2 regions of the Pseudokineococcus basanitobsidens genome follow, and region 1 is predicted to be linked to the other one. Evidence: riboswitches for the same ligand, from Rfam matches in the RefSeq annotation. Region 1 holds a riboswitch; the other holds the start of a gene.
What was found. Region 1 has a riboswitch for S-adenosylmethionine ahead of metX (homoserine O-acetyltransferase MetX). Riboswitches for the same ligand answer to the same signal wherever they lie in the genome.
Positions count from the first base shown of each region.

Region 2: another riboswitch for S-adenosylmethionine. It lies ahead of WDZ17_RS11690 (aminotransferase class V-fold PLP-dependent enzyme); the one in region 1 lies ahead of metX (homoserine O-acetyltransferase MetX).

Region 1 is NZ_JBBIAA010000024.1:14,641-29,978, forward strand. It holds gene WDZ17_RS14455 (RNA polymerase sigma factor) at 1-1,615, opposite strand, end outside; gene WDZ17_RS14460 (universal stress protein) at 1,913-2,329, opposite strand; gene WDZ17_RS14465 (NUDIX domain-containing protein) at 2,550-3,056, shown strand; gene metX (homoserine O-acetyltransferase MetX) at 3,085-4,395, opposite strand; SAM riboswitch class IV at 4,430-4,541, opposite strand; gene WDZ17_RS14475 (DUF4192 domain-containing protein) at 4,634-5,863, opposite strand; gene WDZ17_RS14480 (YkvA family protein) at 6,215-6,643, opposite strand; gene WDZ17_RS14485 (hypothetical protein) at 6,751-7,416, opposite strand; gene WDZ17_RS14490 (ATP-dependent DNA ligase) at 7,524-9,239, shown strand; gene WDZ17_RS14495 (DNA polymerase) at 9,236-11,068, shown strand; gene WDZ17_RS14500 (NUDIX domain-containing protein) at 11,156-11,815, opposite strand; gene pyrG (CTP synthase) at 11,812-13,548, opposite strand; gene WDZ17_RS14510 (glycosyltransferase family 4 protein) at 13,588-14,745, opposite strand; gene WDZ17_RS14515 (lipid II flippase MurJ) at 14,742-15,338, opposite strand, start outside.
Region 2 is NZ_JBBIAA010000013.1:59,078-74,415, forward strand. It holds gene WDZ17_RS11640 (nitrite/sulfite reductase) at 1-819, shown strand, start outside; gene WDZ17_RS11645 (phosphoadenylyl-sulfate reductase) at 816-1,601, shown strand; gene cobA (uroporphyrinogen-III C-methyltransferase) at 1,642-2,895, shown strand; gene WDZ17_RS11655 (S10 family peptidase) at 2,892-4,382, shown strand; gene WDZ17_RS11660 (siderophore-interacting protein) at 4,416-5,249, opposite strand; gene WDZ17_RS11665 (SLAC1 family transporter) at 5,518-6,789, opposite strand; gene WDZ17_RS11670 (LysR family transcriptional regulator) at 6,999-8,000, shown strand; gene WDZ17_RS11675 (hypothetical protein) at 8,080-8,637, shown strand; gene WDZ17_RS11680 (FluC/FEX family fluoride channel) at 8,782-9,243, shown strand; gene WDZ17_RS11685 (fluoride efflux transporter FluC) at 9,251-9,637, shown strand; SAM riboswitch class IV at 9,840-9,952, shown strand; gene WDZ17_RS11690 (aminotransferase class V-fold PLP-dependent enzyme) at 10,138-11,457, shown strand; gene WDZ17_RS11695 (MFS transporter) at 11,492-12,811, shown strand; gene WDZ17_RS11700 (bifunctional FO biosynthesis protein CofGH) at 13,028-15,338, shown strand, end outside.

The sequences.
Region 1 (15,338 bases):
GGCTGCGCGACGGGTGGCGCAGCTTGGACATGGTCTTGGACTCGATCTGGCGGATCCGCTCGCGGGTGACGCCGTAGACCTTGCCGATCTCGTCCAGCGTCTTCGGCTGCCCGTCGGTGAGGCCGAAGCGCATGGACACCACGCCCGCCTCGCGCTCGGACAGCGTGTCGAGCACCGAGTGCAGCTGCTCCTGCAGGAGCGTGAAGGACACCGCGTCCGCGGGGACGACGGCCTCGGAGTCCTCGATGAGGTCCCCGAACTCGCTGTCGCCGTCCTCACCCAGGGGGGTCGACAGCGAGATGGGCTCGCGACCGTACTTCTGGACCTCGACGACCTTCTCGGGCGTCATGTCCAGCTCCTTGGCGAGCTCCTCCGGGGTGGGCTCGCGACCCAGGTCCTGGAGCATCTGCCGCTGGACGCGGGCCAGCTTGTTGATGACCTCGACCATGTGGACCGGGATGCGGATGGTCCGCGCCTGGTCGGCCATGGCGCGCGTGATGGCCTGGCGGATCCACCACGTCGCGTACGTCGAGAACTTGTAGCCCTTGGTGTAGTCGAACTTCTCGACCGCGCGGATGAGCCCGAGGTTGCCCTCCTGGATGAGGTCCAGGAACAGCATCCCGCGGCCCGTGTACCGCTTGGCGAGGGAGACGACGAGGCGCAGGTTCGCCTCGAGCAGGTGGTTCTTGGCGCGGCGCCCGTCGTGCGCGATCCACTGCAGCTCGCGGTGGTAGCGGGCGTCGGTGACCTCGCCGGAGGTCATCCGCTCCTCGGCGAACAGGCCGGCCTCGATGCGCTTGGCGAGCTCGACCTCCTGCTCGGCGTTGAGGAGGGCGACCTTGCCGATCTGCTTGAGGTAGTCCTTGACCGGGTCGGCCGTCGCGCCGGCGGTGACGACCTGGACCGCCGGGGCGTCCTCGTCGTCGTCGTCGCGCAGGACGAAGGAGTCGCCCTTGCCCTCGGGCTGGTTCTTGGCGTCCGCCTCGTCGGTCTCGCGGACGGTGGGACGGGCTGCGGCGTCCTCGTCGGCCAGCGTGTCGGCGACGTCGGGGGCGACGACCTCGGTGGGACCGGTCGCGGCCGCCTTGGCGCGGGACGCGGGGGCGCTCTTCGCGCCGTCCTTCGCCGCCCCGTCCTTCGCCGCCCCGTCCTTGCCGGCGTCCTTCGCCCCGCCGGCCGTGCTCTTCGCCCGCGTGGAGGTCGAGCGGGTCGAGGTGGTCTTCGCCGCCGTCTTGCGGGTCGTCGCGCTCTTCGTCGCCTTCTTCGGCGCCGGGCGGGCGGGCGGCTCGTCCGTCGCGGGCGCCTCGTCGTCCGTGGCGACCGCGGCCGTGGCCGCGGCGCGGGTGCGGGTCGCGGCGGCGGTGCGCTTCGCGCGGGCGGCCACCGGCTGCGGGTCGTCGACCACCACCGTGACGGAGGCCTCGTCGAGGGCCCGCAGGACCGACTTCATGCGGGACATGGGCACGTCGGCGCTCTCGCACGCGCTGCGCAGGCTCGTCGCGGTGACGCTGCCGGAGGACCGTCCGGAGGCGAGGAGCTCCTGGAGCTGCGGGTGGGCGAACTCCGCGGGGAGCTGCTGGGAGGAGGTGCTGGTGGGGCTGGGGACCGACGACACGGACTGCCTTCCGTCGAGGTGGACGAGCAGGGGCGGGGCCGGCGCGCCGCGAGGACGTCCGACCGACGGCGCGAGCCGCCCGGGGTGGTGCGGTGCGGACCTCCGGCCCCGGGTGCTCCCGGTGCTCCTGAGGCCCTGCTGGCTCTCACCGGTCAACGAGCGGCTGCCGCGGTTCATGCCCCGTGCCGGGCGATGTTTTCGGGCATGACGAGACCGGTGGTTCGCAAGCCCCATGGTCGCACAGCGGCCGCGGTGGTCGGGGAGGTGGTCGCCCGCCCTCACGGACCGGGCGACGGGTCAGGCCGGGGGCTTGACCGCCAGGACGGGGCAGGGCGCGTCGAAGAGGATGCGCTGCGCCCCGGAGCCGAGGATCAGCTTCCCGACGGGCGTGCGGCGGCGCAGGCCGATGACGACCAGGCTGGCGCCGGCCTGGGTGGCGACCGCGATGAGGTCCTCCGAGGGCTCCGAGCCGGGCGAGAGCGTGCGCAGCTCGTAGGGCGGTGCGTCGTCCCCGGAGCCGAGGGCAGATTCGACCTGCGGCCGGAGCTCGTCGAGGGCGCGGGCGCTGGTGCCCTCCGGGTCCGGGTCGTCCGGGTCCGCGCGCCGGTTGTCGACGACGACGACGCGCGCGGCACGGCGGGAGGCCTCGGCCAGGCCCGCCGCGAGGGCCGCCCTGCCCTCCCGCGTCGGCACGTACCCGACGACCACGGTCATGAGGCCTCCTCGGTGCGGGTCCCCCGGCCGGCCGCCGCGGTCGCGCCGCGGACGCTACCCGACACCGCCCTCCCGACCGGTCCCCTCCGACGGGTGGATTCGGGGCGAGCACGCGCGCGCGGGACGGGCGGCGCCCTCGACCGGCTGCGTAGCGTGCCCGACGTGGACCACCGGCGTGGACGACCGGCGGGGACGACCGGCGACGGCGCGGGGGGCACGGGTGGGTGACGGGGACGGGTGGGTCGTCTCGGCCTCCGGCGAGCGCCGCTGGGGCCGCTTCGGGGCCGCCGGCCTCCTGCTCGTCGACGGGGGCGCCCGCCGGCGGGCGTCGGGGCACGCCGGGGGTCGCGCCGTCCTGCTGCAGCTGCGGGCGGGGTGGACGCACCTCGGCGGCACCTGGGGCGTCCCCGGGGGCGCCCTCGACAGCCACGAGGACGCCGTCGCCGGCGCGCTGCGCGAGGCGCACGAGGAGACGGGGCTGGACCCCGCCGCCGTGGAGGTGCTCGACGAGCGCGTGACGGCCGACCTCGGGACGTGGCGCTACACGGTCGTGCTGGCACGGCTGCGCGCCGACGCCCCGGTGCAGCGCCCGCACGCGGCGACCGCGGAGTCCGACGAGGTGCGCTGGGTCGCCCTGGCGCACGTGGCCGACCTGCCGCTGCACCCGGGCCTGGCGACGACGTGGCCGGGGCTCAGGCGGTGGGCGGAGGCCGACCTGCCGCCCTGAGCCACCCCGCGCCGCCCGGCCTCGCACGTCACAGGCGCGGCCGGCCCCCGGTGCGTCCGGGGCCACCGGGCCGCCCCAGCAGGTCCCGCACGAGCGCGCCCACGGCGTCCACCTCGACGAGGAACCCGTCGTGCCCGGCCTGCGAGGTGATGACGTGCACGGGGCCGGCGCCCGGCAGGTCGTCGGCGAGCGCCTCGCCGGCGGCGACCGGGTACAGACGGTCGGAGCTGACGGCGGCGACGAGCGGCGTCGCCGTGACCCGGGACAGGGCACGGGCGCGCCCACCACGCCCGCGACCGACGTCGTGGCCGTTCATCGCGCGCGTCAGGACGACGTAGCTGCCCGCGTCGAAGCGCCGGACGAGCTTGTCGGCGTGGTGGTCGAGGTAGGACTCGACGGCGTAGCGCCCGCCCCGGGCGGGGTCCTCGCCCTCCTGCGCCCGGCGGCCGAAGCGCGCGTCGACCTCCTGCGCGCTGCGGTAGGTCGTGTGGGCGATGCGGCGCGCCACCCCGAGCCCGTGGTGGGGGCCCGTGCCGGCCGGGGCGCCGTGGTAGTCGCCGCCCGCGTACCCGGGGTCCCCCTCGATCGCGGCGAGCTGGGCCGCGGCCCAGGCGATCTGGTCCGCGCTCGCCTCCGCGCACGCCGCGAGGACGAGGACGCGCCGCACCCGGTCGGGGGCGCCGACGGCCCACTCCAGCGCGCGCATGCCGCCCATCGAGCCGCCCACGACGAGGGCGAAGGACCCGACGCCGAGCGCGTCGGCGAGCGCCTCCTCGGCCGCGACCTGGTCGCGGACCGTGACGGCCGGGAAGCGGCTGCCCCAGGGCCGTCCGTCCGGCGACGGCGAGGCCGGGCCCGTCGTGCCGCGGCACCCCCCGAGGGCGTTCGGCGCGAGGACGCACCACCGGTCGGTGTCCAGCGGCAGACCGGGACCCACGAGGCCCTCCCACCACCCGGGCGTCGGGTGGCCCTCCCCCTGGGGACCCACGACGTGGCTGTCCCCGGTGAGCGCGTGGCAGACGAGGACGACGTTGCCGCCGTCCTCGTCCGGCACCCCCCAGCTCTCGTAGGTCATCTCGACGTCGGGCAGCACCCGGCCCGACTCCAGGCGGAGGTCCCCCACCGCGACCGACCGACGGTCGCCGACGGGCTCCCCCGGGAACCAGGCACCGCTCGCCGGCGGTGGGCCCGCGGACGGAAGCGGGGCCGCGGACGGAGGCGGGGCCGCGGACGGAGGCGGGGACGTGGACGGGGCCGTGGCCGCGGACGGAGGCGGGCACGGAGCCGAGCCGGCGCGCGAGGTCCGGACCGCCGCGGCGGGCGAGGAGGTGACGGCCACGGCGGCCTCCGGTCGTGAGGGGCCGTGCGTCGCCGGCCCGCGCTTGCCCGCCGCGGACCGGCGGGCCCGGTCATCACCCGGGGCACCCCACCGCGGAGGAGGGTTGCCGCCCAGCGAGCCGGGGCTCCGCGCTGGGACTCATGACCTGCCCTCGACGCTACCCGGCGCGGCGCGACGCCCTCAAGCCGCCTCGGGCGCCACGACCGTCGGCGCCCCACCACCGGTCGTGCGCGACCCGTCAGCCCCGGGACGCCTCCGCGTCGAGGACGCGCCGGGCCCGCACCCAGGCCGGCGCCGCACCGGCGTCGACGAGGTCGAGCACGAGGCGCGCCATCGGGCAGGCCCGGCGGACCTGCAGCGCCCGCTCGGCGCAGACGACGGCACGGGCGCCGTCCCCGCACCACCAGGCCGACCACGCGAGCGCACCCAGCGCGTCGGCCCCGTCGGCGCCCGGCAGGTGGCGAACGACGGCCGCCAGGACGGCCACGACCGGGTCGAGGACCTCGTGCACCGGCTCGCGCGCCCCCTCGGGCGCGCCGACCACGCCTTCCAGGAGCGCCTCGGCCCGCTCGTCAGGGCCCGTGAGGGCCATCTGCTCCGGCAGGTCGCCGGCACCCTCGAGGCAGGAGACGAGGACCGCGTCGCGCACCCAGGGGTCGCGCAGGCTCGCGCCCAGCCGCCCGAGCAGCACCGGGTCGTGCCGCTCCTCCCGCACGCCCGAGGTGCTCCCGGCGGCAGCGGCCGCGGCGAGCCGCTCGACCTCGGCGGCCCGGCGGAAGGCGGCGACCGCCTCGCCGCGCACCCGCGCGGCCCGTGCCGCGTCCTGGGAGCAGCGCAGCAGCCGGCGGCGTTCCGCGGCCGCTCCGCGGCGGGCGTCCGCGCACGCGGCCGTCGGCGCGGCGGCGACGTCCCGCACCAGCTCCGCGCGGGAGCCGAGCGGCGAGGACCCGCGCGAGACCATCTCCGCCGCCACGACGCTGGAGTCCAGCGCCGCGAGCGGGACGCCGTCCGCGGGGCAGCAGCGCTCGTCGCGGCAGCCGAGCGACCGGTAGCGGCTCCCGTCCACCCACCAGGCGTCCATCAGCGGCACCCCCGCCGACGCGCACGCCGGCCCGAGGAGCGCCTCGACGAGGCCGGGCAGGCCCGCCTCCCGCGGGTCGACGGCGGCGAGGGGGTCCGGCTCCGGCGCCGGCTCGTAGACGACGGCCACGACGGCCGACGCGCCGTCCTGCCGCACCAGCGCGACGAGCCGGTCGAGGACGGCCCCGACCTCCTCGACGAGGTCGCCGTCCACGCACCGCCGGGCGAGGGCCCGTCGCCGCTGCACCGTGAGGTCGGGCAGGTCGGCGCGCACGACCAGCCCGACGCGGCGGCGCCCGCCGCGCAGGCTCACGAGGACGAGGCTCCGCTCGGGGCGGAAGCCAAGCTGGTGCGGGACGAGGGCGAGGAGGTCACGCGGGTCCTGCACGCGCAGGACCACCTCGGGCGGCTGCGTGCAGGGGCCGCCGGACGGTCGGCCGACCGGCGGGACCGGCCCCGTCGACGACGGGGTCGGGCCGGGGCGCCGGGCCCGCCCGCCCCGGCTCGGTCGGCGGCGGGAGGAGGGCTGCGGAGACGTCGTCATGCGCCGGAGGGTGGCCCCGGGACGCGGGGTCCCGCAGCGGTCGTCCACAGGCCCCGCGCCGCCGGCCTCTCCGGGAGCGGCCCTCCCGGGAGCGGCCCGTCCGGGGCGGTCCGGGGGGAGGAGTCCTGCGCGGGACCCGGGGGCAGGCTCCGTCACGGCGCCCGGCGGACGCCCGACGGCGACGTCGGCGCGGCGTCAGACGACGACGTGGCCCTCGACCGTCTCGCCGCGGGGGGCGCGGGCGGACGGGCCGCTCGCGGTGGCGCCGCCGCGCTCGGGGCCGTCAGCAGCCGTGGAGGACTCCCAGCGCAGGAAGGCGCTGGTCTCGTCGAGCACGGCGCCGGCCAGCCAGGCGAGCACCAGGGCGTCGTCCGCGAAGCCGGCCAGCAGGAGCACGGCCTCGGGCACGAGGTCGACGGGCGACACCACGTAGACGACGGCCAGCGCCATGAGCCCGAGCTTGCGCGCGGTCGTGCCGGGGTAGCGCCCGCGCAGCGTGGCGACGACGAGGCGCGGCAGCGCGGAGAGCTGGTCCGGCAGGCCCGGGTCACCCGCCCGGCGCGAGCGCCAGAAGGCGGCGGCGAGGGCGCGGAAGGCGCCGGCGGAGTGCGTGGATGCGGTCACGGGGGTCCTCCTGGGGGCCTCGGGCGGGTCTCCAGGGTAGGCGGCCCGCCGCCCGTCGAGCCCGCCCCGGCTGCCCCGGCCACGGCGGCCGGGACGCGCACGTGCGCTCAGCGCCGCGCGAGCCCGCCGAGCCCGCCGGCCGGGAAGTCCTCCTGCGCCCGACGGCCGATCCCGCGCATGAGCCACGCGTCGGCGCCGGCGCCGACGACGCCGCCGGCCACCGGCACGAAGCGGCCCAGCCGGCCCAGGGTCCGCGCGCCCATCTGGCCGAGCAGACGGAAGCCGACGCCCTTGTTGACGGCCATGCGCGCCGGCGCCGGCAGACCGCGCAGCAGGGTCCGCGACAGCAGGCCCCCGCCGGCACCGGCGACCGGCAGCGAGCTCCCGGCCCCGACGAGGCTGTCCAGGACGGCGGCGCGGACGCCGGCGTCCTGCAGGTCGTACCCGCGCAGGTGGGCGGTCCCGGCGGCGAGGCGGGTCCCCAGGGCGTAGAAGCCGACGACGTTCGCGGGCAGCGCGACGGGCAGCGTGACGAGCCCGCCGAGGCCGGTGACGAAGCCCTCCACGCCGGCGAGGCGCAGGTGGGAGCGCGCGAGCCGGCGGACGGCGTCCTCGACGTCGCCGTCCGCGGAGCGCAGCGCGGCGTCGGCCACCTCGTGCGCGGCGTCCAGCGGGCCGACGCCGCGGATGCCGAGGTCGACGAGGCGGTGGACGAGCCCGGACGCCGCCTTCTCCCGGTCGTCGGCCTCGGGTGCGGTCTCGCGGTCTGGCATGGGTCCTCCGGTACGGGCGCGGGTGGTGCCGCGGTCGGCGGCGCGGTGGGCGGCTCCCCGGCCGCCCGGCGCCCCGGGATGTCGGGGGGCGCCCCCATGATGGCCGCGTGCTGCTCTCCGTGCTCGCCGCCTCGCTCGAGGAGGTCGCCGCCACGTCGTCGCGCCGCGCGAAGGCGGAGGTCGTCGCGGGGGTGCTGCGCGCGGCGGCCTCCGGCGGGGCCGACGAGCGAGAGGTCGTCGTCCGCTACCTGGAGGGCGAGCTGCGGCAGCGGCGCACGGGCCTGGGGTGGCGCTCCCTCGCGGACCCGCCGTCCCCCGCGACGGAGCCCGTGCTCGAGGTCCTCGACGTGGACACCGCGATGGCCTCGGCGGCCGTGCAGTCCGGGACCGGCGCCGACGGGCGCCGCCGCCGGCTGCTGCAGGACGTGCTCGCCGCGGCCACGGCCCCCGAGCAGCGCCTCGTCGCCGGCCTCGTCTCGGGCGAGCTGCGCCAGGGCGCCCAGCGCGGCGTGCTCGTCGAGGGGCTGGCGCTGGCCGCCGGGGTCCCCGCCGCCGCCGTGCGCCGGGCGCTGACCCTCTCCGGGGACGTCGCCGAGGTGGCCGCCACCGCGCTGGGCGCGGCCGACCCGGACGCGGCGCGCAGCGCCCTCGCGGCCGTCGCCCTTCGCCTCGGACGCCCCGTCTCCCCCATGCTCGCGGCGTCGGCGCCCTCGCTGGCGGCTGCCCTGGAGCGCACCGGGACGGCACTCGTGGAGTGGAAGCTCGACGGCGTGCGGGTCCAGGTGCACCGCGACGAGCAGGGGGTCCGGGTCTGGACCCGCACCCTCGAGGAGGTCACCGCGCGCCTGCCCGAGGTCGTCGCCGCGGTGGCGGCCCTGCCCGCGCGCACCCTCGTCCTCGACGGCGAGGTGCTGGCGCTGCGCCGCCGGGGCCCGGACGACGAGGGGACGGAGGCCTCGACCGGGGACGCGGGCGGCGGGTCCGAGGTCGGGACCGAGGCCGGGACCGGGGCCGGGGCGGCGCCGTGGCGGGCACGGCGACCCGCGCCGTTCCAGCAGACGTCCTCGCGGGTGGCCACGCGTCGACCCGGCGACCCCGGTGGGCCGGCCGCCGCGGGCGCCGACGGCACCGGGTCCCCCGACCCGCTGCAGCTCGTGCTGTTCGACGTCCTGCACCGGGACGGCGAGGACCTGCTCGACGCGCCGCAGCTCCGCCGGCGCGAGGTGCTGCTCGACCTCGCGCCGGACCTCGCGGTCCCCGGCGTGGCGGGCTCCGCCGAGGACCCGGCGGCGGCCGCGGCGCTCTCCGCCGCGGCGCTGGCGCTCGGGCACGAGGGCGTCGTCGTCAAGGCGGCGCAGGCTCCGTACGCGGCCGGACGGCGCGGCGCCGCGTGGGTCAAGGTCAAGCCGCGCCTGACGCTCGACCTCGTCGTCCTCGCCGTCGAGCACGGCTCCGGGCGCCGGCGGGGCACGCTGTCGAACCTGTGGCTCGGCGCCCGCGACCCGCACGGCAGGTTCGGTCCCGAGGGCGGCTTCGTCATGCTCGGCAAGACGTTCAAGGGTCTGACCGACACCATGCTCGCCTGGCAGACCGAGCGCCTGCGCGCCCTCGCCGTCGCCGACGAGGGCGGGGTCGTGCGCGTGCGGCCCGAGCTCGTCGTCGAGATCGCCCTCGACGGGGTGCAGACCTCGCCCCGCTACCCCGCCGGCCTCGCCCTGCGCTTCGCGCGCGTGCTCGCGCACCGGCCCGACAAGCCCGCGGCGGAGGCGGACGTCGTCGAGGAGCTCGAGCGCCTGCACGCGGCCGCCGCCGGCCCGGCGTGAACGACGGCCCCAGGGACAGCGGTGCCGGCACCGGCGCCGGTGCCGCCGCGCGCGAGGACGGGCGCGGCGCACCGCCACCGGCGGCCGACGACCTGCTCGCCGTCGTGCGCGGCCCCTCGGGCCTGGGGCTCGCCGACGCCCGCCGAGCCTGGGCCGTCCCGGCCCGCGGGCCGGTCGAGGCCTCCGCCGTGCTCGCCGCGCTCGAGCGCGATCGCTCGCCCCGCTGGGTGCTGTGGTCCTCCCGGGAGCTGCTGGTCCCCCTCCTGCGGGTGGCGCCCGACCTGCGCCTCGCGCGGGCCTGGGACCTCGTCGCCGTCCACCGCCTGCTCGCGGGCGGCGCCGAGGACGCCCCGTCGACCGTGCACGCCGACGCCGCCGGGCTCGACCCGCGGGGGGCTCCCGCCGCGGGCCAGCTGGACCTCGCCGGTGACGGGGCCACCGACGTGCCGGAGGAGGACGACGGGCCGCTGCGCGCGGACGGCCACGTGCGGGGCGACTGGGCCGACGGCGGCTGGTCGGACACCCCGCGGCGGGCGGCCCGGTGGGCGGCGCTAGCGCTCGCCACGGCGGGGCGCCAGCACGCGCAGCTGACCGCGGGCGCCGGGGCGGGGTCCGCCGGTGCTCTCCAGACGGCCCGGTCGGAGTCCGCCGCCGCCCTGCTCGCCGTCGAGCTGGGCGCGGGCGGGCTGCCCTTCGACGTCGCCGCGGCGCGCGAGGTCGTCGACCGTCTCGTCGGCCCGCCGCCGCGGGACGAGCGCGAGGCGGCGGCCCGCCGCGCCGACCGGGACGCCCCGGTCCTCGCGCTGCTGGGCGACCCGGGGGTGGACCTCCGCAGCCCGCACCAGGTGCGGGCGGCGCTGGAGGAGCTCGGCCTGGACCTGCCTGACACGCGCTCGTGGCGGCTGGAGCAGATGGCGGCCGAGCCCGGCGCGCCCGCGGTGCTGGCCGCGCTGCTGGCCTGGCGGCAGCGGGAGCGCTTCGCCGTCGCCTCCGGGCACCGGTGGCTCGAGGAGCACGTCGCCGGCGGGCGGCTGCGCGCGTCCTGGTCGGCCAGCGACGGGGGCGCCGGTCGGATGACCGCCTCCGGCGGCGTCCACAGCCTCCCGCGCGAGCTGCGCGGCGCCGTCCGCGCCGAACCGGGGCACCTGCTCGTGCGGGCCGACCTCGGGCAGGTGGAGCCGCGGGTCCTCGCCGTCGTCTCCGGCGACGCGGGCCTGGCGCGCGCCGCGGAGGCCGACGACCTCTACTCCCCCGTCGCCGCCCGCCTCGGCGTCGCCCGGGAGGTCGCGAAGGTCGCCGTGCTCGCCGCGATGTACGGCCAGACCAGCGGCGCCGCCGGCGAGGCGCTCGCCGCCATGGAGCGCGCCTACCCGGTGGCGACGGGCTTCCTCGTGGACGCGGCGCGCCGCGGCGCCGCGGGCGAGGACGTCCGCACCGCCGGGGGGCGCCGCGTCCGGGGCCGCGCGGTCGACGACGTGCCCGTCGAGGCCGGGACCGTCGCGCTGGACCGGCACCGCCAGGCGCTGGCCGCCCGGGGCCGCTACACGCGCAACGCCGTCGTCCAGGGGTCGGCGGCGGAGCTGTTCAAGGCGTGGGCCGCCACCGTGCGCGCCCGCCTGCTGGCGGGCGAGGACGGGGAGGTCGTCCTGTGCCTGCACGACGAGCTCCTGCTCCACGTCCGTGCCGGCGCGGCCGAGCGGGTCGCGCGCGAGCTCGTGGCCGACCTCGGCGCCGCGTCCTCCCGCTGGTGCCGGGCGGTAGGCGGACCACCGGTGCGCTTCACCGCCGACGTCGCGGTCGTCGAGCGGTGGTCCCAGGCGAAGGGCTGAGCCGTCACCCGTGCCCGGCGTCCGGGGCCGGCCCGGGGTCGGCGTCCGGGGTCGGCGTCCGGGACCGGCGAGGCGTCGGGCCCGGGGTCAGGCGCGGCGCTGGTCGAAGGCCGGCCAGGGCGCGTCCGCGGGGCGCAGCGTGGCCCACCCGCGGGCGCGGGCGGCGGAGGCGGCGAGGAGCGCGACGACGGCCGTGGGGTTGTGCAGGCGCCCGGCGAGCACGGCGTCGACGGCCTCGTCGAGCGGGACCCAGCGCAGCACCATGTCGGCCTCCTCGTGCTCGCGGGCGAAGCGCTCGCCCTCGGGCACGGGGGCGAGGTCGCGGGCCAGGTACACGCGCAGCGCCTCGTCCGAGCCGCCGGGCGTGCTGTACCACTCGGCGAGCACGTCGTAGCGGCCGGCGACGAGGTCGGCCTCCTCCCGCAGCTCCCGGGCGGCGGCGTCCTGCGGCGCCTCCCCCGGCTCGTCGAGCAGGCCCGCGGGCACCTCCCACAGCTCGTGCCGCACGGGGTGGCGGTACTGGCGCAGCAGCAGCACCCGCTCGTCCTCGTCGAGCGCGAGGATGCCGACCGCACCCGGGTGCACGACCTTGTCGCGCCGCACCGGCTCGTCGCCGCCGAGGTCGACGCGCTCGCTCGCGACGTCCCAGACGGCGCCGTCGAAGACGACCTCCGAGGAGCGCACGGGCCGTGGGGCGAGGACGTCGGCCAGGGGCCCGGCCGCCTCGTCCCGCTCGTCGGCGCTCACGCGAGCACCTCGTCGACCTCGACGAGCCGCTCCTCGCGCTGGCGGGCCACGGCCGCCTCGACGAGACCGGCGAACAGCGGGTGCGCGCGCGTCGGGCGCGACCGGAACTCGGGGTGCGCCTGCGTGCCCACGTAGTACGGGTGCACCTCGCGGGGGAGCTCGACGAACTCCACGAGCGCCCGGTCCGGCGACTGCCCGGACACGACGAGGCCGGACGCCTCGAGCTGCTCGCGGTAGGCGTTGCTCACCTCGTAGCGGTGCCGGTGGCGCTCGTGCACGAGCTCGCTGCCGTAGGTCTGCGCCACGACCGAGCCGGGCGTCAGCGCCGCCGGGTAGAGCCCGAGGCGCATGGTGCCCCCGAGGTCGCCCGCCCCCTCGACGAAGGCCTTCTGCTCCTCCATCGTGGCGACGACGGGGTGCGGCGTGGAGGGGTCGAACTCAGAGCTGGAGGCGCCCTCGAGCCCCGCGAGCGAGCGGGCGGCCTCGATGACCATGCACTGCAGCCCGAGGCACAGGCCGAGCGTGGGGACGCGGTGCTCCCGGGCCCACGTCAGCGCGCCGAGCTTGCCCTCGATGCCGCGGACGCCGAAGCCGCCGGGCACGCAGACGGCGTCGACGCCGGAGAGGGCGCGGCGGGCGCCGTCGGGGCTCGCGCACTCGTCCGAGGCGACCCACTGGAGGACGACGCGGGCGTCGGCGGCGAAGCCCCCGGCGCGCAGGGCCTCGGTGACGGACAGGTAGGCGTCGGGCAGGTCGACGTACTTGCCGACGAGCGCGACCCGGACGGTGTGCCGCGGGGCGTGCACCCGCTGCAGGAGCCGGTCCCACTCGCTCCAGTCGACGTCCCGGAACGGCAGCCCGAGCCGCTGGACGATGTAGGCGTCGAGCCCCTCGGCGTGCAGCACCTTGGGGATGTCGTAGATGGACGGCGCGTCGACGGCGTTGGCGACGGCGGCCTCGTCGACGTCGCAGCTGCTGGCGATCTTGCGCTTGATGCCCTCGGGGATCGGTCGGTCCGAGCGGCAGACGACGGCGTCGGGCTGGATCCCGATGTTGCGCAGCGCGGCCACCGAGTGCTGCGTGGGCTTGGTCTTCAGCTCCCCGCTCGGCCCGATGTAGGGCACGAGCGAGACGTGGACGAAGAAGACGTCGTCGCGGCCGACGTCGCGGCGCACCTGCCGGGCGGCCTCGAGGAAGGGGAGGGACTCGATGTCACCGACCGTGCCGCCGACCTCGGTGATGATGACGTCGGGCGCCGGCTCGCCGTCCGGCCCGGGCTGGGCCTTGGCGCGCATCCGCGCCTTGATCTCGTCGGTGATGTGCGGGATCACCTGCACGGTGTCGCCGAGGTACTCCCCGCGCCGCTCCTTGGCGATGACCTCGGAGTAGACCTGGCCGGTCGTGATGTTGGCCGCCGCGTCGAGGTCGACGTCGAGGAAGCGCTCGTAGTGGCCGATGTCGAGGTCGGTCTCCGCCCCGTCGTCGGTGACGAAGACCTCGCCGTGCTGGAACGGGTTCATCGTCCCGGGGTCGACGTTGAGGTAGGGGTCCAGCTTCTGCATGGACACCCGCAGGCCGCGGGCCCGCAGGAGGTGCCCGAGGCTGGAGGCCGTCAGCCCCTTCCCCAGGGACGAGGCCACCCCACCGGTGACGAAGATGTGCCGCGTGCCGCTGCCGAGCGCGCCGCCTGACCGGGAGAGACCGCGATCTGCCACGGGGTTCGACGGTATCAGCGCCCCGCGGCCGCCGGTGCCCACGACGCCGCCCGGAGGTCAGGTCCGGGCCGGTCCACGGTCGCGCACGAGGCGGGCGTAGCGGTCGACCCACCCCCGCAGGACGTCGGCGGGTCCGGGCAGCGCGGCGAAGGCCTCCCGGGCGGCGCGGCCGGCGGCCTCGCGGGCGCCGGGGTCGTCCACCAGCCGGGCGACGGCCGCCGCGAGCGCGCGGTCGTCGCCCACCGGCACGAGGGCGCCGACGCCCTCGAGCAGGTCCGGCAGCCCGCCCGTGCGGGTGGCGACGACGGGCAGGCCGGCGGCCATCGCCTCCTGCACGGCGAGGGACCTCGCCTCCCAGGTGCTGGACAGCGCGAAGACGTCCGCCCGGGCGAGCAGGGCCGGCACGTCGTCGCGGGCGCCCAGCAGCCGCACCGGCGCGCCCAGGTCGGCCACCAGGCGCCGCACGCGCCGCTCGACGTCGGGGTCGCCGTCGCCGACGACGCACCACAGCAGGGGCGCGGCCGACGCCTGCCCCGCGCGGGCGGCGGCGCGCACGAGCGTCGGCAGGTCCTTCTGCTCGGCGAGGCGGCTGACCGTGAGCACGACGGCGGTGCCGGGCGGCACGTCCTCCAGCGCGGGCGGCGGCGGCGCGGGGACGGGCCCGCCGCGCTCGTGCCCGCCTCGGGAGGCGCGGTCGGGGACGGCGACGGGCGTCAGCTCGGGCGACCGGGTACCGAGCGCCCGCGCCCGCGCCACGAGGTCGCCCGAGGCGCCGGTCACCAGGTCCGCGCGGTGGGCCTGCACGCGCTCGGCCAGGCCCCGCAGCGACCGCCCGACCCCGTCGGGCCCGAGCACCGCGTTGTGCCAGGTGACGACGAGCGCCGGCCCGCGCCGACCGCTCCCGGGGGCGCCGCGCAGCAGGAGCGCCACCAGCAGCCCGGCCTGGTGGCCGTGGGCGTGCACGACGTCGGCGCCCAGGAGCAGCGCACGCAGCCGGCGCAGGCGCCGCAGCGCGGGCACCGGGTGCCGGGGCGACGGCCACAGCTCGTGCACCGGCGCCGCGGCGACGAGGCCGAGCCGGCGCCAGCGGGCGGCCGTCACCCCGCTCGTCGCGACGGCCGCCTCGACACCGGCCTCGCCCAGCCCGTCCGCGAGCCCGGCGACGTGGCCGGCGACGCCGCCCGTGGCGTGACCGGTGACCAGGACGACCCTCATCCCCGCTCCTCCCCCGGCCGCCCGCGCTCCCGCGGCGCGGCCTCCTGCTGCGTCCCGTCGGCACCGGACCCGACGTCACCGGACCCGTCGACACGGGCCCCGTCGGCACCGGGCCCGTCGGCGGCCGTCCCCGTGCCGGTCGGGCCCGGCGGGGCGCCGCGGCGGCGGAGCCGGTCGAGGACGGCCGCCCCCGCACGGCGGTCGAGCACGAGCACGACCGCCGCGACGACGGCGGCGGCGACCGCGGCGCCCGCGGCCCCCGCCGCGACGACGCCCACCGCGGCGGACGCCCCCGCCCCCGCACCGGCCCCCGCGTCGGCCCCCGCGTCGGCGGGCCCGAGGAGGGCGACGACGACGACCCTCCCGGCGACCGCGCCGAGCAGCGCGGCCGACGACGCGGCGGCGGCCGTCCGGCCGACGCCCGCGAGCGCGGAGGGCCCCGCCGCGCGCCCCAGCGCCCGCAGCAGCAGCAGCGCGGCGACGACCATGCCGGCGCTCGTGCCGCCGGCCATGGCCACCACCCGGTCCTGCCCGGGCAGCGCCGCGGCCAGCACGACCTGGGCCACGACGACGACGAGCCACCCCGTCACGGT
Region 2 (15,338 bases), on a different contig from region 1:
AAGGCCCGCCTGAAGTTCCTGCTCGCGGACTGGGGCCCCGAGCGGTTCCGGCAGGTGCTGCAGGAGGAGTACCTGCACCGCGTGCTCCCGGACGGCCCCGCGCCGGGCGCGCCCGTCGGCGACGCCGACCACGTCGGCGTGCACCCGCAGAAGGACGGGCGCCGCTACGTCGGCGTCGCGCCCGTCGTCGGCCGCGTCAGCGGCGAGGTGCTCGCGGCCGTCGCCGACGTCGCGGAGGCGCACGGCAGCCGCCGGGTGCGGCTGACCCCGCACCAGAAGCTCGTCGTGCTCGACGTCCCCGCGGACGAGGCCGAGGACGTCGTCGCCGAGCTCGGCGCCCTGGGGCTGCAGGCGCGGCCGAACCTGTTCCGCCGCACGACCATGGCCTGCACGGGCATCGAGTTCTGCAAGCTGGCCATCGTGGAGACCAAGGCCACGGCCACCCGCGCCGTCGCCGAGCTCGACGCGCGGCTGGCCGACGTCCAGAAGACGCTGCCGTCCCCGGTCCGCCTGCACGTCAACGGGTGCCCCAACTCCTGCGCCCGGATCCAGACGGCCGACATCGGGCTGAAGGGCCAGCTCGTGACCGACGACGACGGCGGGCAGGTGCCCGGCTTCCAGGTGCACCTCGGCGGCGGGCTCGCGTCTGCCGACCGCGAGGAGGCCGGTCTCGGCCGTACCGTCCGGGGTCTGAAGGTGACCGCCGACGACCTCGTGGACTACGTCGACCGGGTCGTGCGGCGCTACGCGGACGAGCGTGACGGGGACGAGACCTTCGCGGTGTGGGCGCACCGCGCCGACGAGGAGGCGCTGCGATGACCACGACGACCCGGTCCGGCTCCGCGCGGCTGGCGCAGGAGGAGGAGCCGCGCGCGGACGCCCCGCGCCGGCGGCGCACCCGGACGCCGGAGCAGCTGCGGGTGCTCGCGGAGGAGGGGCAGCGGCGCTTCGGCGACGCCCGGGGCGAGGACGGCGCGCTCGAGGTCCTGCGGTGGGTCGCGGGCGAGCTGGGCGACGGCGTCGCCGTCGCCTCGTCCATGGCGAACGCCGTGCTGCCGCACCTGGTCTCCCGCGTGCAGCCGGGCGTCGACGTCCTCTTCCTGGAGACCGGCTACCACTTCGCGGAGACCCTCGGCACGCGGGACGCCGTGGCGCAGACCATGGACGTGACGGTCGTCGACGTCCGGGCCGCCCTGACCGTCCCCGAGCAGGACGCCCGCTACGGCGCGCGCCTGCACGACCGGGACCCCGGTCTGTGCTGCGCGATGCGCAAGGTGGAGCCGTTGCGCGCCGAGCTCGCCGGCTACGACGCCTGGGTCACGGGCGTCCGGCGCGAGGAGACCTCCACGCGCACGGGAGCCCCCGTCGTGTCCTTCGACGAGAAGCACGGCCTGATCAAGGTCAACCCGATCGCCGCCTGGAGCTGGGACGAGCTCGTCGGGTACGCGGAGGACCACGGCGTGCTCCTCAACCCGCTGCTGCTCGACGGCTTCCCGTCGATCGGGTGCGCGCCGTGCACCCGGCGCGTCGAGCCGGGCGAGGACCCCCGGGCCGGTCGGTGGGCCGGTCTCGGCAAGACCGAGTGCGGCATCCACACCTGAGCCCGCCCGCGCCGCGCGCCGCGGTGCCACCCTGCGGCTCGTGAACGACGCGCGGGCGACCGGCCTGCTCCCGATCTCCCTCCGGCTGGAGGGGCGTCGCGTCGTCGTCGTCGGGGGCGGCGCGGTCGCCGCGCGGACGGTGGCCGGGCTGCTGGACGCCGGGGCCGACGTGCTCGTCGTGGCGCCCGAGCCGGGGGGACGGGTGGTCGCCCACGCCGAGGCCGGCGAGGTGCGGCTGCAGCGCCGCGCGTACGCGGACGGCGACCTCGAGGGCGCCTGGCTGGCGGTCACCGCGACGGGGGTCGTCGCCGTCGACGCCGCCGTCTCCGCGGAGGCGCAGCGTCGGCGGGTCTGGTGCGTGGACCGCGGCGACGCCGCGCGCGCGAGCGCCTGGACCCCGTCGGTGGCCCGGGTCGACGACGTCGTCGTGGCCGTCAGCGCCGGCCGGGACCCGCGACGCGCGGCGAGGCTCCGCGACGGGGTCGCCGCCGCGCTCCAGGCCGGTGACCTGCCGCTGCGCCGCTCCCGGCCGCGCGCCCGGGGGCGCGTCGTGCTCGTCGGGGGAGGGCCCGGCGACCCCGGCCTGCTCACCGCGCGGGGACGGCGGCTGCTGGCCGAGGCGGACGTCGTCGTCGCCGACCGCCTCGGCCCCCGCGACGTGCTGGAGGAGCTCGGCGAGGACGTGGTGGTCGTCGACGTCGGCAAGACGAGCGGGAACCACCCCGTCCCGCAGGAGCAGATCAACGCCCTGCTCGTCGAGCACGGCCTGGCCGGCCGGCTCGTCGTCCGCCTCAAGGGCGGGGACCCCTACGTCCTGGGCCGCGGCGGGGAGGAGCTGGCCGCCTGCCGGGCCGCGGGCCTCGACGTCGAGGTGGTCCCCGGCGTGACGTCGGCCGTGTCCGTCCCGGCCGCCGTCGGCATCCCGGTCACCCACCGCGGCGTCGCCCGGGGGTTCAGCGTCCTGACCGGCCACGAGGACCTCGCCGCGACGCCCGCCGCGCTCGCCGGCCTCCCGGTCGAGGCGCACACCGTCGTGCTGCTCATGGGCGTCAGCACGCTGCGGACCTCCGCGGCCGCGCTCGTCGCCGCGGGGCGGCCGTCCTCGACGCCGGTCGCCGTCGTCGAGGACGGGTACGGGCCGCGGCAGCGGGCCACCTTCGGGACGCTCGCGGACGTCGCGGACGTCGCCGAGGCCGCCGGGGTGCGGCCGCCGGCCGTCGTCGTCGTCGGCGACGTCGTCCGGCTCGCGCCGGGCTGGGGCGAGCGCGGCCGCGGGGCTAGCGTCGCGCCATGAGCGACCCGAACGGCCCGAGCGGCCCGTCCGAGACCGGCACGGGGCCGGTGCCGCCGGCGCCGGACGTCCGCGACGAGCTCGTGACGACGCGGCACGTGCTGGTCACCCCGGACGGCGAGCTGCGCTACACCGCCCGGGCCGGCCGGGTCGTCCTGCGCCAGGACCACGTCGAGGACGGCGTGTGGAAGGGCCGACGCCCGCGCGCCCAGGTCGGCGTCACCGCGTACACCCTCGACGGGGCGGACCCGCTGACCCGGCCGGTCACGTTCGCCTTCAACGGCGGCCCCGGCTCCTCCAGCGTCTGGCTGCACCTGGGGCTTCTCGGGCCGCGCCGCGTCGTGGCCGGTGACGCCGGCGCCCCGGTCCCGCCGCCGGGTGGGCTCGTCGACAACCCGGAGTCGCTCCTCGCCGTCAGCGACCTCGTCTTCGTCGACCCCGTCTCGACCGGGAGCAGCCGCGTCGTCGAGGGCGGGAGGCCGGGTGACTTCCACGGGTTCACCGCGGACGTCGAGTCGGTGGGCGAGGTGATCCGGCAGTGGGTCTGCGCCGAGGGGCGCTGGCTGTCGCCCAAGCTGCTCGCGGGCGAGTCCTACGGCACCACGCGCGCCGCCGCCCTCGCCGAGCACCTGCAGGACGCGGGGATGTACCTGTCCGGGCTCGTCCTGGTCTCCGCGGTGCTCAACTTCGGCGTCATCATGTTCACCCCGGGTGACGACCGCGCCTTCGCGCGCTACCTGCCCTTCTACGCGGCCACGGCGCACCGGCACGGCCGGCACCCGGGCCGGGAGCTGGCGGACGTCGTCGCCGAGGCGGAGGTGTACGCCGAGCGCGAGTACCCCGCCGTCCTGGCCCGGGGGTCGCGTCTCGCGCCGGACGAGCGGGCGGGGGCGGTGGCGACGGTCGCGCGGTTGACGGGCCTGACGGAGGCCTACGTCGACCGGGCCGACCTGCGCGTGGAGCACCTGCACTTCTTCGCCGAGCTGCTGCGGGACGAGGGCCTCGTCGTCGGCCGGCTGGACTCGCGCTTCACCGGGCCGGCCGCCGACGGCACGGCGGCCCAGGTCGACGTCGACCCGTCCAGCGACGCCGTGCTGGGCGCCTACGCGGCCGCGTCGCAGCACCTGCTGCACGCCGAGCTCCGGGTGCAGGACACCGCGCCCTTCCACGTCTTCGGGCCCGGCGTCAACGAGGCGTGGAGCTACAAGGAGTTCGAGAACGCCTCCGTCAGCGTCCTCGACCGTCTGTCCCGCGCGATGCGGCAGAACCCGCACCTGAAGGTGCACGTGGCCTTCGGCCGCTACGACGGGGCGACGCCGGTCGCCGCCGCCGAGGACGACCTCGCGCACCTGCGGATCCCGCCGGAGCGGCGGGCGGACGTCGAGCGCCGCTACTACGAGGCCGGCCACATGATGTACGTGCACGAGCCGAGCCGGCGGCAGCAGAGCGCCGACCTCGCCGACTTCGTGCGCCGGGTGACGGCACGCTGACGTCGCCGCCGGGCCGGCGCCGACGGGCCCGGCTCAGTCGGCGTACGCCGGGGCGTCGGCGCGCCAGTAGCCGCAGAAGTACACGTCCTCCTTGCGGAGACCTCGCTCGCGCACGAGGTGGCGGCGCACGCCCGTGGCGGTGGCGGCCTCGCCGGCGACCCAGGCGTAGACCCCGCCGGCGGGCAGCGCGGTGCTCCGCAGGTCCTCCAGCAGCGAGCGGCCCGGCTCCTGCGCGCGCCAGCGCACGTCCGCGCCGTCGCGGCGGGGCAGGTCGGGCGCGTCCTCGTGCGTCGGCACCTCCGCGAGGACGGTGGCGGTCACCCCGTCCGGCAGGCTCGCCAGGACCCCGGCGACGGCCGGGACCGCGGTCGCGTCGGCGACGAGCAGGACGTGCGTCGTGCCCGGGGGAGGGGTGAAGCACGTGTCCTGCACGATCACCCCGACCTCGTCGCCGGGCTCGGCCGTCAGCGCCCACCGGCTGCCCGGGCCGGTCCCGCCGTGGGCGACGACGTCGACGTCGAGCTCGCCGACGTCGGGCCGGGCGGCGCGGACGGTGTAGTTGCGCAGGACCGGCCGCTCGTCCTCGGGCATGGCCGTGATCTCGGGCCACCAGCGCTCGGTGACCGGCAGGCGCAGGCGCGCCTGGCCCGGTCGCGGCAGGAGCAGCCGGAAGTACTGGTCGTCGCCCAGGACGGACATCGACCGCAGGTCCTCGCCCACGAGCGTCACGCGCACGACCGACGGCGTCACCTGCCGGCGGCGCGCCACCCTCGCCGGGACGGCCGACGCGGACAGCCGCTCCTTCGTCGTGCGCCGGCGCACCGCAGGCGCGTCCGTGCGGGCGGGGCGCTCGGTGGTGGTGGTCATGCGGTGCGCTCCTCGGGGGGCCAGGCGGTGCGGCGAGACGGTGCGGCGAGACGGTGCGGCCGGACGGTGGCGCGCCGGGCGGCGGTCCTGCGCCGCAGGGCGCGTCCGTCGTGGCGCTCGCAGGCCTGCCGCGGTCGCAGTGAGGCTTGCCTTCCCTACGGTACGTGCCGCCCGGGTCGGTGTCAGCCCCGGGGCGGCCGCCCGCCGGCCCGCCCGTCGGTATGCCCGTCGGTGTGCCCGTCGGTGTGCCCGTCGGTGTGCCCGCCGGTCAGGCCGCGAGGAGCAGGCGTCCGCTGGCGGCTCCGGCGGAGGTCCGCGCGGCGACGACGACCACCGCGACGAGCAGCAGGCCGAAGAGGGCGACCGCGAGGGCGGCGACGGCGGTGGACCCGGTGGCGGCGGCGAGGCCGCTCGTGCCGGTGACGCAGGTCCCGACGGGGAAGGTGAAGCTCCACCACGTCAGCGAGAAGCGCAGGCCGCGGCGTGCGGCGTGCAGGGTCAGCGCCGCCGCGAGGGCGAGCAGAAGGCCGCCGAAGCCGACCATGCCGGCGGCGAAGACCTCGCCGAGCACGTGCACGACCCGCGCGGCGTCCGAGCCGGCACCGGCGACGGAGGCCGTGGCGGGCCCGAGGAGCAGGGCCGCCGTCGCGGACTGGCCGACGACGCCGAGCGTGATCCACGTCGTCGGGGCGGCCTGGACGGGCAGCGGGCCGCCGGTGAGCAGGCGCCCGTGGACCAGCGTCGCCGTCATGAGCCCCACGAGCAGGCTGAGCCCGAACAGCGCCGCGCAGCCGAGCAGGAGCGCCAGCCGGCCCTGCCCCTCGGGCACCTCGGGGACGAGCAGGGCGCCGGTCGACGCCGAGACCATCGGCGGGACGACGGGCATCATCCACGCGGGCAGCGGGCCGCCCACCTGCTCGCCGGACGCGGCGGTGTCGCCCGCCCGCGTCGCGGTGCGGAAGGGCACCCAGACGGCCGTCGCCACGCCCAGCGCCGTCCCGAGGACCCACAGGACGACGAAGACCGTCAGTCCGGCCGAGGCGCCGATCAGCCGCTCGCCGATGAGGTGGGCCCCGGCGCCGGTCGTCAGCAGCGCCATCGCCGGCGCCCCGTAGAAGCCGCCCATGACCGGGTGCCGTGCGTAGGCGAGCGCCGTCGGGCGGTGGCGCGCCCAGTGCGCGGCGAAGGCGGCGGTGAGGACGAGCAGCAGCGTCGCCGCGACGAGCCAGGCCGCCAGGGCCAGCCCCTCGACCAGCGGTCCCTTCAGCGGCAGCGAGTGCGCCGCGACGGCGACCACCCCGGTGCCCATGACGGAGGCGAACCAGTTGGGGGTGATGTGCGCCACGGCCTGCGAGGGGTGCTCGAGCTCGCGGAGCAGCGGCCCCCGCCCCGGACGCAGCGCCGTCCCGGGGCGCGTGCGGGCGGGCCGCGCCGGCGCCGAGTCGCGCGAGAGGTCCTCGTGGGCCCGCCGGCGCGGGGCGTCGCGGCGGACGTGCCCGCCGGTGGACGGGGCGGGCTTCGTGGACGTGGTGGTGCGCATGGTGGCGAGCCTGACCGGACGAGCGGCGGTGCAGTAGCCCCCGCGACGGTGTGGACCCACAGCGGCAGGTTGTGGCTCGCGGGGGCGGCTGCCAGGCTCCGGCCGTGCCAGGAGACGGATTGCCCGAGGACCGCAGGCCCGGAGAGCGGGGGCCCGGCGATCGGGTGCCCGGCGCGCGAGGGCCCCAGCCACGGGTGCCCCGGCTGCGGGTGCCCGACCTGCGCTCGCTGCAGCTGCTCCTGGCGGTGCGGGACACGGGCTCGCTCGGGGCGGCGGGCGCCGCGTGCGGCACGAGCCAGCAGGCGGCGTCCGTGCGCCTGCGGGCGACGGAGGCGCTCGTCGGCGTCCCGCTCGTCGTCCGCGGCGCGCGGGGGTCGTCGCTGACCCCGGCCGGTGAGCTGCTCGCCCGGTGGGCCGACGTCGTCGTCGACGCCGCCGTGCAGCTGGACGCCGCGGTCGCCGCGCTGCGCCAGGACGCCGCGACCCACCTGCGGGTCGCGGCGTCCCTCACCGTCGCCGAGCACCTCGTGCCGCGGTGGCTCGCCGAGCTGGGGCGTCGGGCGCGCGCCGCCGGCCGGGAACCGGTGCAGGTCGCGCTGCGCACGGCGAACAGCGAGGACGTCGCCGCGCTCGTGCGTGCCGGCGAGGTCGAGATCGGCTTCGTCGAGGGGCCGCAGGCGCCCGAGCACCTGTCCGCGCGCGTCGTCGCGACCGACGAGCTCGTCGTCGTCGTGCCGCCGGACCACCCGTGGGCCCGGCGGCGCCGCGGTCTCCTGCCGGCCGAGGTCGCCGCCACCGCGCTCGTGAGCCGGGAGAGCGGGTCGGGGACGCGGTCGGCCCTGCGGCAGGCGGTCACCGCGGCGCTGCCGCCGGGGGCGCCGGTCGCCGAGCCTGCCCTGGAGGTCGCGAGCGCGGCGGCGGTCCGCGCCTCCGTCGTCGCCGGCGTGGCCCCGGGGGCGCTCAGCAGCCTCGACGTCGCCGACGACCTGACCCTGGGGCGGCTCGTGGCCGTGCCGGTGCAGGGCGTCGACCTGCGTCGACGGCTGCGGGCGGTCTGGCGCGAGGGAGCGGCGCCCCCGGCGGGGCCGGCGCGCGACCTCCTCGCGCTGACGGGCGAGGCCGCAGCCGCGGGTCCCGGGCACGGGCGGGCAGCGCCACGACGGAGTGGTCCTGCGGTCCCGGGGAGGCGTCGCGAGTCACCGTCTGCTTAGGCTGCTCACGCATCGTCGTCAGGTCGTCCACCGCTGCACCCCGCCGCCGCGACCGGGCCCGCGACGCCGGAGGTTCCCCGTGAGGCTGACCACACGTACCGCGACCCAGGTCCCCCGGAGCAGGGTGGCGGCGACGGCCGCGACGGCCCTGCTCGTCCTCGCCGTCGCGGGCTGCGGCGGTCAGGACCAGGAACGGCCGGAGTCGGCGGACTCCCCGACCCCTCTGGAGACGTCGCTCTCCCCCCTCACGACCTCGTCGCCGTCCTCGGCGGCGTCGGCGATGCCGCCGGCGTCCACGGCGCCGCCCTCGGCCACGGCCTCGTCCTCCGGCACGGCGTCGTCGTCGACGGAGCTGACGGCGTCCGTCGGCACGCCGGACGACCCCGACGCCTACGTCATCTCCCTCGTCGACGCGGACGGCGAGGAGGTCACCGAGCTCCCGGCGGGTGACTACACGATCGCCGTCGACGACCGCTCGACGATCCACAACGTGCACCTCACGGGCGAGGGCGTCGAGGAGACGACGACGGTCCCCGAGGTCGTCATGACGACGTGGGAGGTCACCCTCGAGCCGGGGGACTACACCTACCGGTGCGACCCGCACCCGAACATGGTCGGGAACTTCACCGTCACCTGAGCCGGCACCGTCACCTGAGCCGGCACCGCCACCTGAGCCGGCACCGTCGGACGGACCGGCTCCGTCGTCCTCGCCGGCGCGACCGGTCGCCCCGGTCCCGTCCTGCCCGCCCGCGACCGTCGACGCGGCCTAGGGTCGCCGTCCGTGAGCACGTCCGGGGCCGCGGTCGCCCGCCCGCCGCACCGTCACCCCGGTCTGCTGCTCGGCGTCCTGCTCGGCGGGACGGTGGGGACGGGGCTGCGGCTGGCCGCGGGCGAGGCGCTGCCGCACGAGGTCGGCGCGTGGCCGTGGGGGACGCTGCTCGTCAACGTCGTGGGCGCGTTCCTGCTCGGTGCCCTGCTGGAGACGCTGCTGCGGGCCGGTCCGGACGTCGGGCGCCGGCGCGCCGTCCGGGTGGTCGTCGGCTCGGGCGTGCTCGGCAGCCTCACGACGACGAGCGCCCTCGCGCTGGAGACGGTCCAGCGGGCCGACGTCGCGGGCGTCGGCCCCGCGGCCGCCTACGCGCTGGTCACCCTCGTCCTCGGCGTCGCCGCGGCTGCCGCCGGGGTCGCTGCCGCCGCGGCGTCGCACCGGAGCCGGCGCCCCGGCGGGCAGGACCTCGCGTGATCCCGTCGTGAGCCCCGCAACCGCCCTCGCCGTCTGCGCCGCGGGTGGGCTCGGAGCCGTCCTGCGCGTCGTCCTCGACGGAGAGCTGCGCACCCGCCTCGGCGGAGGTCTGCCGTGGGGGACGGCGGCCGTCAACGTCGTCGGGTCGCTGCTCATCGGCGTCGCCACCGGCATGCTGGGCGGGCCCGTCGCGCCCGGGGCGGCCGGCGCGGTCCTGCCCGTCGTCGCCACGGGTCTCTGCGGCGGGTTCACGACCTTCGGGACGGCCGTCGTCGAGGTCCTGCGGCTCGGCGAGGACCGTCGCTGGGGTGCGGCGGCGCTCGCCGCGGCGGTGACCGTGCTCGCGAGCACCGTGGCCGCGGCGCTCGGGCTGGTGCTCGGCCGGCTGCCCTGAGCGACCGGCTGCCCTGAGCGACCGGCTGCCCTGAGCGACCGGCTGCTCCGGACGGACCCGGCCCGGGTGGCCGCGCGACGACGGCCGAGAGCGCGTCCTCGTGCGGCCACCCTCCCCCTGAGGTGCGACTGGTCCGAACGGTGAGACGGATGTCCCGAGGAGTGGTGGCGCGACGGGCCGCTGCTGCCCTACCGTGGTCCCAGGTCAAGAGCGCCAGCGACAAGCCCCGGCTCGCTGGCCGGCAACCCTCCTCCGCGGTGGGGTGCCCCGGGTGAGGACCTGGCCGCGCCGGACCTGGCGCGGCAAGCGCGGACCTGCGGGTCCGGACGGCCACCAGGAGGCCTCTCGTGACTGCTGCACCCCACCACCTCGCCGTGGTCCCCGCCGCGCGCCGCCAGGACCGCGACGCCGGCCGCGGGCGCGACCGGCTCCCCGTCGGGCCGCGCCCGCGCGTCGTCCGCCGCGAGCACCCCACCCCCGCCCCCGGCGACGAGCCGCTCCTGCGCGTCGTCGGGGGGGACGAGCGCGTGCCGCTCGTCACCGGCGGCGAGGTGCGGTACGCGAACCTCGACGTCGCCGCGAGCGCCCCGGCGCTCGTCTGGGTCGCCGACCACGTCGAGCGCGTGCTGCCCCTCTACGCGAGCGTCCACCGCGGGGCGGGGTACGCCTCGCAGGTGAGCACGGCCGTGCTCGAGGGCTCCCGGGACGTCGTCGCGGGCTTCCTCGGGGCCCGTCCCGACGACGTCGTCGTCTGGACCCGCAACACGACCGACGCCCTCGCCGTCCTCGCCGGCTGCGTGCCGGACGGCGGGTCGGTGCTCGTCCTCGACCTCGAGCACCACGCCAACCTGCTGCCGTGGCGCACCCAGGGCCACCGCGGCGTCACCCAGCGGGTCGTCGAGGCCGCCGCCACGCTGGAGGGGACCCTCGCGGCGCTGGCCGACGCCCTCGCCGAGCGGCCGACGGCGCTGCTCGCCGTCACCGGCGCGAGCAACGTCACGGGGGAGGAGCTCCCCCTGGCCCGTCTGGCGGACCTCGCGCACGCGGCGGGCGCCCGGCTCGCCGTCGACGCCGCGCAGCTGGCGCCGCACCGCGCCGTCGCGATGGCCCGCGACGGCGTCGACTGGGTGGCGCTGTCCGGGCACAAGCTCTACGCGCCGTTCGGCGCCGGCGCGCTCGTCGGTCGCCGCGACTGGCTCGACGCCGGGACGCCGCACCTGGCCGGCGGGGGAGCGGTCGAGGAGGTGGGGGTCGACGACGTGCGCTGGGCGAGCGCCCCGGCCCGGCACGAGGGGGGCACGCCCAACGTCCTCGGCGCCGCGGCGCTCGCCGCCGCCTGCGAGGCGCTCTCCGCCCTCGACGACGGCGCGCTGGAGGCCCACGAGGCCGCCCTGCGCGAGCGGCTCGTCCGCGGGCTGGCCGGCGTGCCGGGGGTCCGCGTCGTGCGGACGCTCGACGGCGCGGCGTCGTCGATCGGCGTCGTCACCTTCGCGGTCGAGGGCGTCGAGCCCGGTCTGGTCGCGGCGGTCCTGTCCGCCGAGCACGGCGTCGGCGTGCGCGACGGCCGCTTCTGCGCCCACCCGCTGCTCGCGCGCCTCGGCCTGCCCGGCGGCGCCGTGCGGGCGAGCGTCGGCGTCGGGTCGCGGGCCGAGGACGTCGACCGCCTCGTCGCGGCGCTGCACCGGCTCGTCGAGGACGGGCCGGCGTGGGACTACGCGCTCGAGGGCGGTCGCTGGGCGCCGGTCGACGACCCGCGGCCGTGGCCGGCCTGGGGCGACCCGACCGCCCGCGCCGCGGCCGCCCGGCCGTGCGGGGGCTGAGCGGGCTCCCCGCACCCGCCTACGCTCCGTCGCCGTGAAGGACGCCACGGCACCACCTCCGGCCGGCCCGACGGGCGGCGCGCACCCGGCCGCCTCGCCGCGCGAGGCGAGGTCGGTCCTCGCCGGCGTCCTCGTCGCGACCCTGCTCGTCTCCCTCGACCTCCTCGCCGTGGCCGCGGCCGTGCCGGAGCTCGCGCTCGACCTCGAGCTCGAGCGCGCCGTCGCCCTGCCCGTCGGCGCCTCGGTGCTGGGGGTCGCGCTCGCCGTCCCCGCCGCGGCGCGCGCCTGCGCCCGGGGCCCCCGGGCCTGGCTGCTCGCGCTCGCCGCCGTCCTCCTCGTCGTCGGGGGCGTCGCCGTCGCGCTCGCGCCGGTGCCCGACGGGGCCGCGGGCGACGACCCGGGCTCCCTGCTGGCCGTCGGGCTCGGGCGCCTCGTGCAGGGCCTCGGCGCCGGGGGGCTCGTCGTCGGCGCCGGCTCGGCGCTCGCCACGACCGTGCCCGCCGCCCTCCAGGTCCGGGTGCAGGCGGCGCTCGTGCTCGTCACCGGCGCCGGTGCCGTCCTGGGCGCGCTCGTGGGCGGGGTCCTCGCGGGCGTCCCGGGCGGCTGGCGCGCGGTGCCGCTGCTCGCGCCGGCGCTCGCGGTGGTCGCCCTGGTGCTCCTGCGCCCGGTGCGCTCCCGACCGGTCGCCGCCGCGCCGCCCGCCCCGGCCGCCGGGCCGTCGTCGTGGTCGGTGCTGCGCCACCGGGTCGTCCTCCTCGGGGCCGTGGTCGGCGGGGCCGTCGGGGCCGTCGCCGTCCTGGCCCTGGTGCAGGCCTCGCTCCTGCTGGCCCTGGAGCAGCCGCTGCCGCGCGGGCTGCTGCTCGCGGCCGGCGTCCTCGCCGGGCTCGCCGGCGTCGTCGGCGCGACGACGGCGATCGCGCGGGTCGGGCGCCGACCGCACCTCGCGCAGGTCGGCACGGCCGGTGCCGTCGTCGCGGCGGTCGGCGTCCTCGGCCTCGCCTGGCTCGTCGGTCCGGGCCGGCCGGCGTCGGTGGTCCCGCTCGTGCTCGTCGGCCTCGGGCTCGGGGCGGTCGTCCAGGGCACCGGCCTCGTCGTGTCGGTGCTCTGCCCGGAGGGCGCCGAGCGCGAGGCCGCGGCGGCGCTGGGGGCGGCGCGCAGGATCGGCGGGGTCGTCGGGGCCGTCGTCGTCCTGCTCGTGCCGCTCCTGGGATCCGTGGACGGCGTCGGACCCACCCCCCAGGGCGTCCTCACCCCCGTCGTCGGCGTCGGCGGCGCCCTGCTGCTGCTCGCCCTCGTCCCCGTCCTCGGCGTCCTGCCCCGGCGCGGCGACGTCCGGCACCCCGCCCGCCCCTGAGACGTCCCCCGCCCCTTCCGCCCTTCCTCCCGCCGGCCGCCCACCTCCTCCCGGCCGCCCCACCTCCTCCCGGCCGCCCCGCCTGGCCCCCGCCGCCCCATCCGCACTTCGACGACTTCTCGTCGTGCGAGGGGCCGTTGGGGGACGAGAAGTCGTCGAAGTGCGGGGTGGCGGACGAGGCCGACCGGTGGCGTGACCGCGTGCGAGAGTGACGCGGTGACGCAGCTCCCCACGCCGTCCGCGCGCCCGGCCCCGGGTGCCGAGTCCGCCCCGGGCCCCGAGCCCGCCCCGGGCCCCAAGCGCGCGCCGGGCCCCGAGCCCGCGTCGGACCTCGCGCCCGCGCCGCTCCCCGCACCCACCCCGGCGCAGATGCGCCGGTCGCTCGCCCGCGCCCGGGACGGCAAGGCGCTGGACGCCGCCGAGGCCGAGGTCCTGCTGCACGCCCGCGGCGACGACCTGGAGGCGCTGCAGGCGGTGGCCTCGCGCGTGCGCGACGCCGCGATGGCCCGCGAGGGGCGGCCCGGCGTCGTCACCTACTCCCGCAAGGTCTTCGTGCCGCTGACGCGGCTGTGCCGCGACCGCTGCCACTACTGCACGTTCGTCACCGTGCCGCACCGCCTGCCGGCGGCGTACCTCAGCCCCGACGAGGTGCTCGAGATCGCGCGCGAGGGCGCCGCGCAGGGCTGCCGCGAGGTGCTCTTCACCCTCGGCGACCGCCCGGAGGAGCGCTGGCCCGCCGCCCGCGAGTGGCTCGACGCGCACGGCTACGACGACACGCTCTCCTACGTCCGCGCCATGGCGGTCCGGGTGCTGGAGGAGACCGGCCTGCTGCCGCACCTCAACCCCGGCGTCATGTCCTGGTCGGAGCTCCAGCGGCTCAAGCCCGTCGCCCCGTCGATGGGGATGATGCTCGAGACGACCGCGACGCGGCTGTGGTCGCAGCCCGGTGGCCCGCACTACGGCAGCCCCGACAAGGACCCGGCGGTGCGGCTGCGGGTGCTCGAGGACGCCGGCCGGGTCGGCGTCCCCTTCACCACGGGGATCCTCGTCGGCATCGGCGAGACGACCGCCGAGCGCGTCGACTCCCTCCTGGCCATCCGTCGGGTGGCGCGCGAGTACGGCGGCATCCAGGAGGTCATCGTCCAGAACTTCCGGGCCAAGGACGCCACCGCCATGCAGGCGGCGCCCGACCTGGACCGCGAGAGCTACCTCGCGACCCTCGCCGTCGCCCGGGTGCTCCTCGGCCCGACGACGAGCCTGCAGGCACCGCCGAACCTGTCCGACCCGCAGGACGTCGCCGCGCTGCTCGCCTCCGGCGTCGACGACTGGGGCGGCGTCTCGCCCGTCACGCCCGACCACGTCAACCCCGAGCGCCCCTGGCCGCACCTCGACGACCTCGAGCGGTGGACGGCCGAGGCGGGCCTCGGCCTCGCGCAGCGGCTGACGACCCACCCGCGGTACGTGCTCGGGGCGCTCGAGCGCGACGAGGCGTGGGTCGACCCGCGGCTGCACCCGCACGTCCGCGCGCTCGTCGACCCCGAGACCGGCCTGGCCGACCCGACGACGACGCCGGTCGGCCTGCCGTGGCAGGAGCCGGACGGCGGTCTCGTCGCGAGCGGCGGCGGCACCGGGCGCACCGACCTGCACGTCGAGGTCGACACCACCGGCCGCAGCGCGGACCGGCGCGGCGACTTCGACGAGGTCTACGGCGACTGGGACGCCGTCGCCGACCGGGTGCCCGTGCAGGACCGGCGGGGCGGCGCCCGCGAGGCCGGGACGGTCCGCCTCGACACCGACGTCGCCGCGGCCCTGCGCGCCGCCGAGGCGGACCCCGCGGGGCTGTCCGACGCCCAGTACCTCGCGCTGATGACGGCCGACGGCGCGGCGCTGGACGCCGTCACCGCGCTCGCGGACGGGCTGCGCCGCGACGTCGTCGGCGACGAGGTCACCTACGTGGTGAACCGGAACATCAACTTCACCAACGTCTGCTACGTCGGCTGCCGCTTCTGCGCCTTCGCCCAGCGCAAGACCGACGCCGACGCGTACACGCTCTCGCTGGAGCAGATCTCGCAGCGGGTGCGCGAGGCCCGCGAGGTCTGGGGCGCCACCGAGGTGTGCCTGCAGGGCGGCATCTCGCCGGACCTCGGCCCGACGGCCTACGTCGACATCGTCCGTGCCGTCAAGGACGCCGTGCCGGACATGCACGTGCACGCCTTCTCGCCCATGGAGATCGCGACGGCGTCGGCCAAGCAGGGCGTCAGCGTCCGCGCCTGGCTCGAGCAGGTCCGGGAGGCGGGGCTCGACACCATCCCCGGCACGGCCGCGGAGATCCTCGACGACGACGTCCGCTGGGTCCTGACGAAGGGCAAGCTGCCGGCGGCGGCGTGGGTCGAGGTGGTCGAGACGGCGCACGGCCTGGGCCTGCGCAGCTCGTCCACGATGATGTACGGCCACGTCGACGACCCGCGGCACTGGGTCGCCCACCTGCGCACCCTGGCCCGCGTGCAGGACCGCACCGGCGGCTTCA